DNA from 3 places in the Mesorhizobium sp. M1227 genome. Region 3 is predicted to be linked to each of the others. Evidence: predicted binding sites of a transcription regulator. Region 3 holds the regulator's gene; each other region holds the start of a gene.
What was found. Region 3 encodes LexA, which represses DNA repair genes until DNA is damaged. Its sites were predicted from a motif close to TGTTCNNNNTGTGTTCNG; they were not measured.
Positions count from the first base shown of each region.

Region 1 (3,281 bases), on a different contig from region 3:
ATTGTCGCCGGCGGCATCGGCTTCGTCGCCGACGCGGCGGCGCTTTGGCTGGTGCTGGCGACAACGCCGCTTGGCCCCTTCGCAGCCCGAATCATCTCGATCGGTTTTGCCCTGTCCGTCACCTGGCTGATCAATCGCCATCTGACCTTCTCGCCTTCCAGCCGCGGCGTCGCGCAAGAGGGCGCACGCTATGGCGGCGTCGGCATCGCCACCAGCCTCGTCAATTATCTCGTCTATTGCGCCATGCTGTTCGCGCTGCCGATGGTGCCGCCGCTCGTCGCCCTTGCGGTCGCCTCGCTGGTTGCCATGGCGCTGTCCTTCCTCGGCTATTCCAAGCTGGTCTTCGACCGCTGAACGCACATCGCATTGGGGTCTGCGCCAGAAGCGCAGCCTCATCATGACCTTGGCCGATTGGCAGAGGCCGCCGATTTCCTTATATCGCTCTCGTCGATGCATCGGCCCGAAAAATCGGAATCGATTTTCGGAAAGCGCGATGCATGGATTCAAAGTGTTGGAGCGTATGTGCGTCCAGGTGGACGCACGTTCGTTGCAACTGCGCCGGAGAGCACCCATGCCCCTGAAAGTCGCCGTCCAGATGGACCACATCTCTACCGTGTCGATTGCCGGCGACACGTCGTTTGCGCTGTCGCTGGAAGCGCAGCGGCGCGGGCACCAGCTGTTCCACTACACGCCCGACCGGCTGTCGCTGCGCGAAGGCAAGGTGTTTGCCCGTATCGAGGCGATGCAGGTCCGCGACGAGAAGGGCAACCATTATTCGCTGGGCGAGAAGGTGCGCACCGATCTTGCGGAGATGGACGTCATCCTTTTGCGGCAGGATCCGCCCTTCGACATGAACTACATCACCACCACGCATATCCTCGAGCGCATCCATCCGAAGACGCTGGTGGTCAACGACCCGGCCTGGGTGCGCAACAGCCCGGAAAAGATCTTCGTCACCGAATTTCCCGACCTGATGCCGGACACGCTGATCACCAAGGACCCGCTCGAGGTCGCCGCCTTTCGCAAGGAGTTCGGCGATATCATCGTCAAGCCGCTCTACGGCAATGGCGGCGCCGGCATCTTTCACCTGCACGAGGCCGACCGCAACCTCGCCTCGCTGCTCGAAATGTTCGGCCAGTTGTTCCGCGAACCCTACATCGTGCAGCGCTACCTCAAGGAGGTGCGGGGTGGCGACAAGCGCATCATCCTGATTGACGGCGAGCCTGTCGGCGCCATCAACCGCGTGCCGGCCGAGCATGATTCGCGCTCCAACATGCATGTCGGCGGCCGCGCCGAAAAGACCGAATTGACGGAACGCGAACGCGAGATCTGTGCCCGCATCGGCCCCGCGCTGAAGGAGCGCGGCTTCATCCTCGTCGGCATCGACGTCATCGGCGACTACATGACCGAGATCAACGTGACCTCACCGACCGGCATACGCGAAGTGCAGCGCTTCGGCGGCGCCGACATCGCCAGCCTGTTCTGGGATGCCGTGGAGGAGAAGCGCAACTAGCCTCGCTTCGCGAGCGGCCGCGTTGCAAACCATTGCAGCCGTGGCGCTCAGCTGTTCCCCAAATGTTCTTGCCTTCGCCGGAAATCTGTGGTTGTCTCGGGTGACGCCGTTCGCGGCATGATCGCAAAGGCTTGGGGCAAAAGCCTGCATCTGGGGTGAAGACATGGTGGCGCGGGTTCGCACGGTTGCTTTCCAGGGCATCGAGGCCGTGCCGGTCGATGTGCAGGTGATGATCGCGCCGGGCAAAGTCAACATGCACATCGTCGGGCTGGCCGACAAGGCTGTGGCCGAAAGCCGCGAGCGGGTGCAGGCAGCGCTGCATGCATCCGGCCTGTCGATGCCGTCGAAGAAGGTCACCGTCAATCTGGCGCCGGCCGACCTGCCCAAGGAAGGCAGCCACTACGATCTGCCGATCGCCCTCGGGCTGATGGCGGCGCTCGGCGCCATTCCGGGCGACATGCTGGCCGGCTATGTCGTGCTTGGCGAATTGTCACTCGACGGAACCATCGCCGCGGTGGCTGGCGCGCTGCCGGCGGCAATCGGTGCCAACGCCGAAGGCAAGGGCTTGATCTGCCCGTTCGCCTGCGGGCCGGAAGCGGCCTGGGCCGGCAAGGACTTCGACATATTGGCGCCGCGCAGCCTGATCGCCATCGCCAATCATTTTCGCGGCACGCAGGTTCTGTCACGGCCGGAAGCCGGCATCCATGCCGCGGCGCGCGACCTGCCCGACCTTGCCGACATCAAGGGCCAGGAGACCGCCAAGCGGGCGCTGGAGGTGGCGGCCGCCGGCGGCCACAATCTTCTGATGGTCGGACCGCCGGGGTCGGGAAAGTCGATGCTGGCGCAGCGGCTGCCGTCGATCCTGCCGCCGCTGGCGCCCAGGGAATTGCTCGAAGTCTCGATGATCGCCTCGGTGGCCGGCGAACTCGGCGAAGGAAAACTCACCGACCGGCGGCCGTTCCGCGCGCCGCATCATTCGGCCTCGATGGCGGCGATGGTCGGCGGCGGGTTGCGCGTGCGGCCGGGCGAGGCCTCGCTTGCCCATCACGGCGTGCTGTTCCTCGACGAATTCCCCGAATTCTCGCCGCAGGCGCTCGATGCACTGCGCCAGCCGCTCGAGACCGGCGACTGCATGATCGCGCGCGCCAATCATCGCGTCACCTATCCGGCGCGTATCCAGCTGGTCGCGGCGATGAACCCGTGCCGTTGCGGCATGGCCGGCGAGCCCGGCTATCGCTGCCTGCGCGGCGACCGCTGCCGCACCGACTACCAGGCGCGCATTTCCGGCCCGCTGCTCGATCGCATCGATCTCAGGATCGAGGTGCCGGCGGTCTCGGCCAGCGATCTGATCCGGCCGGACCGGGCGGAGAAAAGTGCCGCCGTCGCACTACGTGTTGCCCGCGCCCGTACGATCCAGCGAGAGCGCTTCGAGCGGCTCGGCGCGACCGCCACCACCAACGCCCATTGCTCGCCGTCAGTCATCGAGGAGATCGCCATGCCCGACGCCGCCGGCCTGTCGCTGCTCAGGGATGCCAGCGAAAAGCTCGGCTTTTCCGCACGAGCCTATCACCGCGTCTTGAAGGTGGCGCGGACACTGGCCGATCTCGAGGCCAGCGAAACAGTCGGCCGCATCCATCTGGCCGAAGCGATTTCCTACCGCATGAGCTCGGAACGGATGGCGCAGGCGGCGTGACGTTCCCCTCCCCCTTGAGGGGAGGGTGGCCGCGAAGCGGCCGGGTGGGGTCGCCGGTGAGACGCTCGGCCTGTC
Region 1 covers NZ_JAMYLZ010000011.1:30,090-33,370, reverse strand. Annotated here, with positions in the region: gene NKH28_RS15735 (GtrA family protein) at 1-354, shown strand, start outside; gene gshB (glutathione synthase) at 572-1,513, shown strand; gene NKH28_RS15725 (YifB family Mg chelatase-like AAA ATPase) at 1,677-3,206, shown strand.
Region 1: a site for LexA is predicted at 1,566-1,583, ahead of NKH28_RS15725 (YifB family Mg chelatase-like AAA ATPase). Genes of this name have one in related genera too.

Region 2 (3,281 bases), on a different contig from region 3:
ATGACAAAGGTTGCAATCGTCACAGGCGGGTCGCGCGGCATCGGCGCGGCGATATCGGTCGCCTTGAAAAGCGCCGGCTATTCGGTCGCCGCAAACTACGCCGGCAATGAAGAAGCGGCGGCAAAGTTCAAGGCCGCGACCGGCATCCCGGTCTATAAATGGTCCGTCGCCGACTACGAGGCCTGCGCCGCCGGCATCAAACAGATAGAGGCCGATCTCGGTCCCGTCTCGGTGCTGGTCAACAATGCCGGCATCACTCGCGACGCGATGTTCCATAAGATGACGCGCGAGCAATGGAAAGAGGTCCTCGACACCAACCTTTCTGGCGTCTTCAACATGACGCATCCATTGTGGGGCGGCATGCGCGACCGTAAGTTCGGTCGCATCATCACCATCTCCTCGATCAACGGCCAGAAAGGCCAGGTCGGCCAGGTCAATTATTCGGCCTCGAAGGCCGGCGATATCGGCTTCACCAAGGCACTGGCCCAGGAAGGCGCGCGCGCCGGCATCACCGTCAACGTCATTTGCCCCGGCTACATCGCCACCGAGATGGTCAAGGCAATGGACGAGAAGGTCCTCAACGAGCGCGTCATCCCGCACATCCCGGTCGGCCGTCTCGGCGAGCCGGAGGAGATCGCGCGCTGCGTCGTCTTCCTCGCTTCCGACGATGCCGGTTTCATCACCGGCTCGACCATATCAGCCAATGGCGGCCAGTACGTCGCCTGATCGTTTGTCTTTACGTTGAGACAGATCCGCGCTTGGACGAACGGGCCTGCAAAACGGCCCGTTTCTATAGCGGTCTTCCCGTTGCAAGATCTCGATGCAGCACGCTGCCCCAATCCGGCACGCAAAGGTTAACGGCAAACTCGCAGCTTGTGCAAAAGCCGCCCGGCAGCCTGTGGATTCTCGGTGGAAAAGCTGTTCACGACACAACATGTTGCGGTGAACAAACCAAGAAACTTCAGCTATCGCTGATTCGTCGCCGATTCGTTCCGGCTTTGAGCGGAGCGTTAACGGCGAGAGCTGAAAACACCCGCGAAATGATTAAAGCGCATTAGGAAACATCAATAATTTCATAATGTTGTGCGAAGCAGGTTGGCCAGCCACGACCATTCACCGGCAAAGGTTAACCGCAGTGCTCGCTTGGATGCCGCTTGCATAAATCGGGCCAGTTTCCGTGATTCAGCATGTGGTGAGGTATGCCGACAGAAAACCCAGATGTAGCCGTGAACAAACCCTGAATCAGCGCGAGTCAGTGATTCGTCGCTGATTCGTTCCAGACTCGTTCCAACTGTTAATCGGGAACAGATTTTCTGGCTTCGAACCAACCAATCGGCCTGCCCTCGGCATATTCCGCTTTCGCTTCGCACCCGAAATCCCTATGTGTCGCCTGTCATACGCGGCCAATATGGGCGCGCTCCCGACAATGCGAGGCAGAGAGCCTTATTTCCAGGCCGATGAACATCCATCCGAAACATACTGAACCGCTGATCCTGTCGGGTCGAGACGTGACGGCCGTGCTCGGCCCGACCAACACCGGCAAGACCCATCTCGCCATCGAACGCATGGTGGCGCACGAAAGCGGCGTCATCGGCCTGCCGCTCAGGCTGCTTGCCCGCGAGGTCTATACGCGCGTCTGCGAGAAGGTCGGCGCCCATAAGGTGGCGCTCATCACCGGCGAGGAAAAGATCCAGCCGGCGGGCGCGAAATACTCGGTCTGCACCGTGGAAGCGATGCCGCGCGAGACCGACGCCGCCTTCGTTGCCATCGACGAGGTCCAGCTCGCCGGCGATCTCGAACGCGGACACATCTTTACCGATCGCATCCTGCATCTGCGCGGCCGGCAGGAGACGCTGCTGCTGGGCGCGGCCACGATGCACGGCATCCTGCAGCGCCTGCTGCGGGGCGTGTCGGTGGTGACCCGGCCACGCCTGTCGCATCTTGCCTATGCCGGCTCGAAGAAGCTGACCCGCCTGCCGCGGCGCACCGCGATCGTCGCCTTCTCGGCCGACGAGGTCTATGCCATCGCCGAGCTGATCCGCCGCCAGCAGGGCGGTGCCGCCGTCGTGCTCGGCGCACTCAGCCCGCGCACCCGCAACGCCCAGGTAGCGCTGTTCCAGTCGGGCGACGTCGACTACCTCGTCGCCACCGACGCCATCGGCATGGGCCTCAACCTCGACCTCGACCACGTCGCCTTCGCCCAGAATCGCAAATTCGACGGCTACCAGTACCGCAACCTGACGGCGGCCGAGCTCGGCCAGATTGCCGGCCGCGCCGGCCGGCATCTGCGCGATGGCACCTTCGGCGTCACCGGCCAGGTCGATCCGCTGGATGATGAACTGGTCAACAAGATCGAGGCGCATGATTTCGATCCGGTGAAAGTGCTGCAGTGGCGTACCGCGCATTTCGATTTCGCCAGCCTCGATGCGCTGAAGCGCTCGATCGAGACCAACGCCCCGGTCGAAGGCCTGACGCGCGCGCTGCCGGCAGTAGACGCACAGGCGCTCGAGCATCTGTCGCGCGACGAGGACGTCCGGGCACTCACCACCGATGCCAGGCGCGTGGCGCTGCTGTGGGAAGCCTGCGCGCTGCCCGACTACAGGAAGATCGCGCCGGCCCAGCACGCCGACTTGATTGCCTCCATTTACATGGACCTTGCCAGGCATGGCCATGTCGACGAGAACTACATGGCCGAGCAGGTGCGCCGTGCCGACACCACCGAAGGCGACATCGACACGCTGTCGCACAGGATTGCCCAGATCCGCACATGGACCTTCGTTTCCAACAGGCCCGGCTGGCTGGCCGATCGGGCACACTGGCAGGAAAAGACGCGCGAAATCGAAGACAGATTGTCCGATGCGCTGCATGAGCGGTTGACGAAACGTTTTGTAGACCGCAGGACTTCCGTCCTCATGCGGCGCCTTAGAGAAAACACGATGCCTGAAGCCGAAATCAGCCCAACCGGAACCGTCCTCGTCGAAGGCCATCACGTCGGCGAGTTGCAAGGTTTCCGCTTCACCGCCGACCAGAGCGCCGGCGGCGAAGACGCCAAGGCGGTGCGGGCGGCGGCGCAGAAGGCGCTTGCCGCCGAGTTCGAGGCGCGGGCCGAGCGCTTCGGCGCCTCGGCCAATGGCGACATCGCGCTGGGTTCGGATGGCACGCTGCGCTGGATCGGCGCGCCGATCGGCACGCTGGTCGCCGGCGAAGACGCTTTGAAGCCGCGTCTGGTTCTGCTGGCCGACGAGCAACTCACCGGCCCGGCACGCGACAAGGTTGCGGCG
Region 2 covers NZ_JAMYLZ010000008.1:178,071-181,351, reverse strand. Annotated here, with positions in the region: gene phbB (acetoacetyl-CoA reductase) at 1-726, shown strand; gene NKH28_RS13645 (helicase-related protein) at 1,458-3,281, shown strand, end outside.
Region 2: a site for LexA is predicted at 1,273-1,290, ahead of NKH28_RS13645 (helicase-related protein). Genes of this name have one in related genera too.

Region 3 (3,281 bases):
ATGCTCATGCATGAATGAAATCTGGCTGCCGCGTTTTTCCCCATCGCGCGTGCTTTCGAGCGTGAGCCCGTAAGTGCCGCACTTTGCCTCGACAAGCTCGATGAACAGATCCGCCAGCGCGATGCTCTTCTTGCGCACCGCCGTCATGTCGACATCGTTCCAGATGTCGAGCGCGCCCTTCAGCGTGCGCATCGACAGGACCGGATGGGTGCCGCACAGAAATCGGCGGATGCCGGTGCCGGCCGCATAGCCTGGCTCGAAGGCGAAGGGCCGTGCATGGCCCCACCAGCCGGTGAGCGGCTGCTGGATGTCGGAAAGATGCCGCTCAGCCGCATAGATGAAGGCAGGCGCGCCCGGGCCGCCATTCAGATATTTGTAGGTGCAGCCAACGGCAAAATCGGCGTTTGCCTTGTCGAGCTCGACTGGCATCGCGCCGGCGGTGTGGCAGAGATCCCAGACGATCATCGCCCCGGCTTCCTGAGCCCTGCGCGTCAGCGTCGGCATGTCGCGCAGTTCGCCCGACTTGTAGTTGACGTGGTTGACCAGCACCACGGCGGTGCGTTCGTCGATCAGCTCTTCGATGGTCGGCGCGTCGACCCCCGAGAGGCGCAGCAGCGTATCTTTTCGCGTCGAAACCACACCCTCAGCCATGTAGAGGTCCGTCGGAAAACTATCGCCCTCGGCGACGATGACCTGCCGCTCCGGTCGCATGGCCATGGCGGCGTGCAGCAGCTTGTAGATGTTGACCGATGTCGTGTCGCAGACCACCGTCTGGCCGGCCGCGGCACCGATCAGGCGCCCGAGCTGGTCGCCAAGTTCAAGCGGCATGTTGAACCAGCCGGCGGTGTTCCATGCGCGGATGAGATCATACGACCATTCTTCGGTCGCGGCCTTGTGCAGTTCATCGAAAGCGGCACGTGAAGCAGCTCCTAGCGAATTGCCGTCGAGATAGATCACTCCTTGCGGCAACACAAAGCGGTCGCGCATCGCGCGCAGCGGATCCGCGGCATCCATCGCCTTTATGGCCACGAGATCGGGAATTCCTGTCATGATTTGTCTGCTCCCCCAAGATCCAACGCAACGTCGGACACGCATCGACTGTTCTTCCATTACCTGGTTGCGCGCAGCAAGGCTCCACCGGCGAGAAGCAGCCTGACCAGGCGGTGGAAGCCGGGACTTAACCCGAGGTTGGCGTTTTGAGTTCGTTTCGTTCACGGTGCATTGACCAAACCGCACAGTCGATACGGTTCAATTCCGTGCCTTTTACCAACCGACGGCCGATGCCAGTGCCGCCTTCTAGGAGACCAGAAGGGCGCAAACGAAGCAGAATCAAGGCGATAAGGCTCGCGGCGATGAAAATGCGGTACGCCGGTAGGGGACGTCGTTTGTTTCCCGAGCCTTAACGCATTCATTAAACTTTAAACAGTTGCGGAACACAACTGGAACAGATAGTGTTTGTTCTGGGTTTGTTTTTCTGATTCTGTTGGGGGTCGCTATGCTGACACGCAAACAACACGAACTGCTTATGTTCATCCACGAAAGGTTGAAGGAAAGCGGTATCCCGCCTTCCTTCGACGAGATGAAGGAAGCGCTCGACCTGGCTTCCAAATCCGGAATCCACCGGCTGATTACGGCGCTGGAGGAGCGCGGCTTCATTCGCCGTTTGCCCAACCGGGCCCGTGCGCTGGAGGTGCTGCGCCTGCCTGACTCGATCGCCCCCGGCCTCAATGCGGCACGCAAGTTCTCGCCGAGTGTCATCCAGGGCAGTCTTGGGCAAGGCGCCCCTCGGCAAGGCAAGCCGACATCGTCGCGCGTGCCCGCAGCCGGAAATGACGACGATGTCGTCGCCGCCGTTTCGATCCCGGTGATGGGCCGCATCGCTGCCGGTGTGCCGATCGACGCCATCCAGCACCAGACGCATTCGATTTCGGTGCCGCCGGATATGATCATGGGCGGCGAGCATTATGCGCTTGAGGTCAAAGGCGATTCGATGATCGAGGCCGGCATTTTCGACGGCGACACGGTGATCATCCGCAATGCCGATACGGCGAGCCCCGGTGAGATCGTGGTGGCACTGGTCGACGAGGAGGAAGCGACGCTGAAGCGGTTCCGCCGCAAGGGCGCCTCGATCGCCCTGGAAGCCGCCAATCCGGCCTACGAGACGCGCATCTTCGGACCAGACAGGGTCAAGGTGCAGGGCAAGCTCGTCGGACTGATCCGCCGCTACTGAGCTCCGCCCTTGGCGCCGGCTTTGGGGTTGTCGGCCCGGCGGTATGGCGGCAGGCCCCGTGCCGCGCGTGAAAATTTCCGCTGCACGTGCCAGGGCCGGTATGATTTTTCGACGGCGAAGCGGATCTCGGCGCGTGTTGCCGCTTGTGGATCGAAATAGACGGCGGCACTTCCCGCGCGCGCCAGTTGCCGTTTGGTGACGACGAGGACCAGCCGGTCGTAGTAGCAGGGGTTATGGGCGGTGGCGTCGTCGATGACGATCAAGCTGGCAAAGGCGCAGGCTGGCCGCGCAGTATCGCGGTCCTTGGCTTGCGCGATGATCGCGCCGGATGGATGCCTGGCAAGGCAGAGGCCGTCCGTGCAAATGAACGGCATGCCCGGCGGTAGGTCGGCCGGATCGGCAATGTCGAATTGCGGGTCGTTCTTTCCAGGTGTTTCCGGCGCGACGATAGCCTCTGATGTGAGCGCGCGTTTCCAGTTGTCGATGGTGAACTCATTCGGGCGTGCCCGGTTGACCGCGAGTTCACCGCTGCCGATCGGCAGCGCGACCAGCCGTGCGTCCTCCGAGACCAATACGTCGGGTATGCGTGTCTGCGTTGTCGTCAGCAAGCCGGCGAGCGCAAAAGGAAGTGCCGCCAGCCGCAACCACGTCGTCGCCATGCTGGCAATGACGAGGGCGATCGTCACCAGAAGGACGGATCTCAGCGAAATCAGCCCGACCGCATCGATCGGCGAGCGCTCCGAGATCCACCCGGACAGGGCGATCATCGCCGTCAGCCCCTTGCCCATGACATAGAGAAAAGGGCCATCCGCACCGAACGGCATCGCCAGCGCGCTGAGAACGGCGAAGGGCATGACGACCAGTGACACGATGGGCATGATGGCCAGATTGGCGAACAGGCTGAGCGGCGCCACGCGCTGGAAATGCCATATGGCGAAAAGCGCCGTGGCGCTCCCTGCAATGATCGAGGTCATCGCCAGACCGCACATGCCCAGCAGGACCTTTCGAGTGGCAAAGCGTAGCGGCGACTGCCGCGGCGGCGGCGTGGTAG
Region 3 covers NZ_JAMYLZ010000016.1:16,118-19,398, reverse strand. Annotated here, with positions in the region: gene kynU (kynureninase) at 1-1,050, opposite strand, end outside; gene lexA (transcriptional repressor LexA) at 1,496-2,230, shown strand; gene NKH28_RS19195 (ComEC/Rec2 family competence protein) at 2,224-3,281, opposite strand, start outside.